DNA from 2 places in the Sphingomonas sorbitolis genome. Region 1 is predicted to be linked to the other one. Evidence: riboswitches for the same ligand, from Rfam matches in the RefSeq annotation. Region 1 holds a riboswitch; the other holds the start of a gene.
The links. A riboswitch is a leader RNA that binds a small molecule or an ion and turns the genes downstream of it on or off. The one in region 1 is predicted to bind thiamine pyrophosphate.

Region 1 (2,400 bases):
TGCCCGACGCCGCCCGGATCGGCCCGGATAGTTCGATCCCACGGCGATCGGTCGATGCGACCAGCGACGGCGGGTCGACCGGGCTGCATGCGCCATGACTGCATCCCAGCACGGTGTCGAGCAACGCAAGGGCTGGGCGGTGACGCGCGACGAGCGCGGCCATCCCACCGGTGAAGCGGTCGATCGAGGCGATTGCCTGGCTGGGGCTAAAGGCGGTCGCGCCGGCGGCCAGCGGTTCGAAGATCGGATCAGTCCGATCTTCGGCAAGGTGGCCTACGGTCAATCGACAATCGGGCGCTAACCCCTGCGCATACGCCTCTCCACTGGCGATCGTCCGGCTGGCCGTGTTGGTCCAGATCCGAACCGTAGCTGCGGCTGGACACCGCGTGAGCGCGAGCGACGCGAGCCAGCGACGATCATGGCGCGCGAGCAACTCGATTGCGGAAGCGCCGTGCGGTGTCAGCTGGCCTTCGGGAACGGGCCAGTTCGGCCAGGGCTGGGCGGTGCGCGTCGTCACCGGCACTTCGCCCGAGAGCGGCGCGCGGACGCCGTGCCGCATCACCATCACGACGCGTTCGAGGCGCAAGCCGCTGGGAACCGGGTGTGCCTGGGTCATGGTCGGTATGGCCGACAGCAGGGCGAGCGCCGTACAAAAATTGGACAAAGAGGGACGAATAGCACGCATCGAGGAAGTCCTGGTTTGACATGAGACGGCAGCCGCCGATCGCGCTGTACGCGCACCCCTTTTCACTGGCGTGACACCATCCTCGTCTCTTTCAGGGCCGATCCCGATACGGCGAGCCGCACCCGATGACGATCGGATGGGAACATACCCCGGCCGCTGGGCGCATACCGCGATAGCGCTTTCCAACACGCGCCCAACCACCTAAACGACAGACATCCCCGGGGGGCCGCTGATGCGCGGCTGAGAGGTGGGCTGCAGCCCATGACCCGCTGAACCTGATCCGGCTTATACCGGCGTAGGGAGGGTCTGCGGCTGGCCCGTCGTCCCTCCGATTGGAGTGGACGTGACGTTTTTCAGTGCTGGTTTTGTTGTGACTTCCGCCGGGCGAGAGTGCCGGCTTTTTGGGCGGGTCGCGTTGACCCTGTCGGTAACCCTCGCGGCATCGTCGGCCGGGGCGCAAGTCGCACCCGATCCAGTCGAACCCGCCGAGATTCGCGTCGTCGGCAAACAGGATCCTGCCGGTCTGCTCCCCGACCAGAGCGTGCCGCGCGCGCAGAGCGCGATCTCCGCCGACTTCATCGTCAAGCAGGCGCCGACGCTCAACGCGTTCCAGCTTGTCACGCTGCTGCCCGGCGCGAACGTCGCGTCGAGCGATCCGTATGGCTTGTCGACGAGTTCGAGCCTGACGCTGCGTGGTCTCGGCCAGGACGAGATCGGCGTGCTGATGGAAGGCGCGCCGCAGAACGACATCGGCTATTATTATGCCTATCCGTCGCAGTTTGCGGACCCCGAGAATTTGAGGCGCATCTCGCTCGCGCAAGGGTCGGTCGATATCGATTCCCCGACGCTTGGCGGGGCCGGCGGGCTATTGTCGCTCGCGCTCGACGATCCGAAAGCGCGTCCCGGTGCGCTCGTCGACCTGTCGCTCGGCAGCTACGCGGCGCGGCGGGGGTTCTTCCGTGTCGATAGCGGTACGATCGGCAATACCGGGCTGAAGGCGTTCCTGTCCTATTCGAACACGCGCGCGGACAATTGGCGGGGTGCCGGCTATGACACGCGCCAGCATATCGACGCGAAAATCCTGAACGAATGGGGTGCCGGCAACCGTGCCAGCCTCGCGCTGTCGTATAATGACGCGAACTCGTCGAGCTATCCGAGCCCGACGCTGGCCGAGTGGAACGCGCAGGGCCGCAGCTTCAACTACGACAAGCGCTACACGGCGGGAAACACCAACTATTGGCGCCTGTACCGCGCGCCGTTCCGCAACCTCTACGCCTCCGCGCCGGTGCACCTCGTCCTGAACGATCAGCTTGCGCTAGACACCACCACCTATCTCCAGTTCGGCTACGGCAACTCGCCCTACGGCACGCAGCTGACGACCGAAGGCAACTTCCTCGGCACCGAGCAACTGGCGCAGCCGATCGCGCTGCCCGGCGCGGTCGACGGCGTCGCGACCGTGCTCGGCAATTATACCGGCGACCAGATGCGGACCGGCAATGTGAGCAAGCTGACCTTCAAGACCGGCGCGCATACGCTCACGGCGGGGCTCTGGTTCGACTACGGCACCGATCGCGTCACGCAGTCGTACACCTCGATCGATGCCGATGGGCAGCCGCTCGACCGCTGGGGCTATCGCGCCAAGGCGATCCGCACCGCCGACGGCCGCCTGCTCGCCTATGAGAACCAGCGCACCGTCACCGTGACGAAGGGCTTCT
Region 2 (2,400 bases), on a different contig from region 1:
CCCCTCGTTTGGGGAACGACCATGACCAACTTCACGAAGCTCACCATGCTCGCCGGCCTCGCCGCCGCGGGCATTTTTGCCGTTCCGGCCGCCGCGCAGGACATGACCACCGACCGCGACAGCAAGCCGTTCTCGGGCGTCTATATCGGCGCCGCCGGCGGCTATGACGTCCAGGGCAACGACATCGGCTCGTCGATCCTGTTCGATCGCAACAACGACGGCAATTTCAGCGACAGCGTCAACACCATCACCGGCGCCAATGCCTTCTCGCCGGGCTTCTGCAACGGCTCGGCCCGCACCGCGGTGCCCGCCTATGGTTGCCGCAACGACGACGACGGCTGGTCGTATTACGGCCGTGCAGGCTTCGACGTACAGCGCGGCGCGTTCGTGGTCGGCATCGTCGGCGAATTCGGCAAGTCCGAGATCACCGACAGCGTCGCCGCCTTTTCGACCACGCCCGCCAGCTACACGATGGCGCGCAAGCTGAAGTGGGAAGGTTCGGCGCGCCTCCGCGCCGGTCTCGCCGCCCGCAACACGCTGTTCTACGCCACCGGCGGCGCCGGCTATGCCAAGATCGACAACCTGTTCTTCACCACCAACACCGCCAACGCGTTCGCAGCCACCGGCTCGGACAAGCGCTGGGGTTATGTCGGCGGCGGCGGCATCGAGCAGAAGCTGACCAAGAACATCTCGATCGGCATGGAATACACCTACCACCAGTACAAGGACGACGACGCCCGCGTCCTCGTCACCGCTGGCAGCGCGATCACCGGCAGCCCGGTCCTGCTCGCGAACAACCCGTTCGTGCTCGCCCCCAACACCGCGGGCACCACCTTCCGCCGCAGCGACGAGAATTTCCGCTGGCACTCGCTGCGCGGGACGGTGAGCTTCCGGTTCTAAGGCGCAGGGCGGCTTGCGCCGACCCGGCGCAAGACTCGCCCAAGCCCGGCCAGCGCAGCAAATCACGCCACAAGGCGTAGCTTAGCTACGACTGACGGCGCGCGGAGTAATAGAAAAGGCCGTTGCCCCAAACAGGGCATCGGCCTTCTCTCGTTTCAGCGAACGGGCGCTCAAGATCATAAACCCAACACCCACAGTGCCACCACCCCGGCGAAGGCCGGGGCCCAATTGGAAAGGTGGATATAACGAAGAACTGCCCCTCGTTATCGCCGTCCCCCAATTGGGCCCCGGCCTTCGCCGGGGTGGAGCCTTACCGATCGCGCCAAAACCACTGAATCCCCCGCACACCCCAAGCCACCAATTTCCCCATTGCACCCCACCCCCAGCCGCCTATGCTCGCCTCACCCCGGGGGAGCGCTTATCCGCGCTTGAGAGGAAGGCAGGAGCCTTCGACCCGCTGAACCTGATCCGGTTGATACCGGCGGAGGGAGGGAGCGGTCGCCACAGAACCGCAATCCTTGCTCCGATACCCTTAGGAGCAAGCGCATGGCTGATTACGAAGCAGGCACCCCGACAGCAGACATTGGCGTAACCACCGGCCCGATCCGAGGCTCGCGGAAAATCCACGTCGCGGTCCCCTCCAGCCCCGACGTCCGCGTCGCGATGCGTGAGATCGTCCTCGACCCGAGCTGCAGCGAACCGCCCTTGCGCGTCTACGACACCAGCGGCCCCTACACCGACCCGCGCGCGACGATCGACATCAACGCCGGCCTCCCCCAACTCCGCCGCCAGTGGATCGAAGCGCGTGGCGACGTCGAGAGCTACGACGCGCGTGAAATCCGCCCCGAGGACAACGGGCAATTGGGCCCGGACCGCTCCGGCGGCGTCCCGCAATTCCCCGGCAGCATCAAGCGACCCTTGCGTGCGATGGCAGGCCAGAACGTCAGCCAGATGCACTATGCGCGACGTGGGATCATCACCGCCGAAATGGAATACGTCGCCACCCGCGAGAACCTCGGCCGCGCGATGCTCAAGGAGTACAAGCGAGACGGCGAAAGCTTCGGCGCACAAATCCCAGACTTCGTAACCCCAGAATTCGTCCGCGACGAGATCGCCCGCGGCCGCGCGATCATCCCCAACAACATCAACCACCCTGAATCCGAACCGATGGCGATCGGCCGCAACTTCCTCGTCAAGATCAACGCCAACATCGGCAACAGCGCGGTCGCCAGCAACGTCGCCGCCGAAGTCGACAAGCTCGTCTGGTCGATCCGCTGGGGCGCGGACACGGTGATGGACCTCAGCACCGGCCGCAACATCCACGACACCCGCGAATGGATCCTCCGCAACTCGCCGGTCCCGATCGGCACCGTGCCCATCTACCAGGCGCTCGAAAAGGTCGGCGGCGTCGCCGAAGACCTCACCTGGGAGATCTTCCGCGACACGCTGATCGAGCAGGCCGAGCAGGGCGTCGATTACTTCACGATCCATGCCGGCGTC

Region 2: another riboswitch for thiamine pyrophosphate. It lies ahead of thiC (phosphomethylpyrimidine synthase ThiC); the one in region 1 lies ahead of U1763_RS03605 (TonB-dependent receptor).

The regions. Positions count from the first base shown of each region.
Region 1 is NZ_JAXOJS010000001.1:876,196-878,595, reverse strand. It holds gene U1763_RS03610 (histidine-type phosphatase) at 1-616, opposite strand, end outside; TPP riboswitch at 895-1,004, shown strand; gene U1763_RS03605 (TonB-dependent receptor) at 1,101-2,400, shown strand, end outside.
Region 2 is NZ_JAXOJS010000005.1:433,466-435,865, forward strand. It holds gene U1763_RS16935 (outer membrane protein) at 22-900, shown strand; TPP riboswitch at 1,299-1,407, shown strand; gene thiC (phosphomethylpyrimidine synthase ThiC) at 1,447-2,400, shown strand, end outside.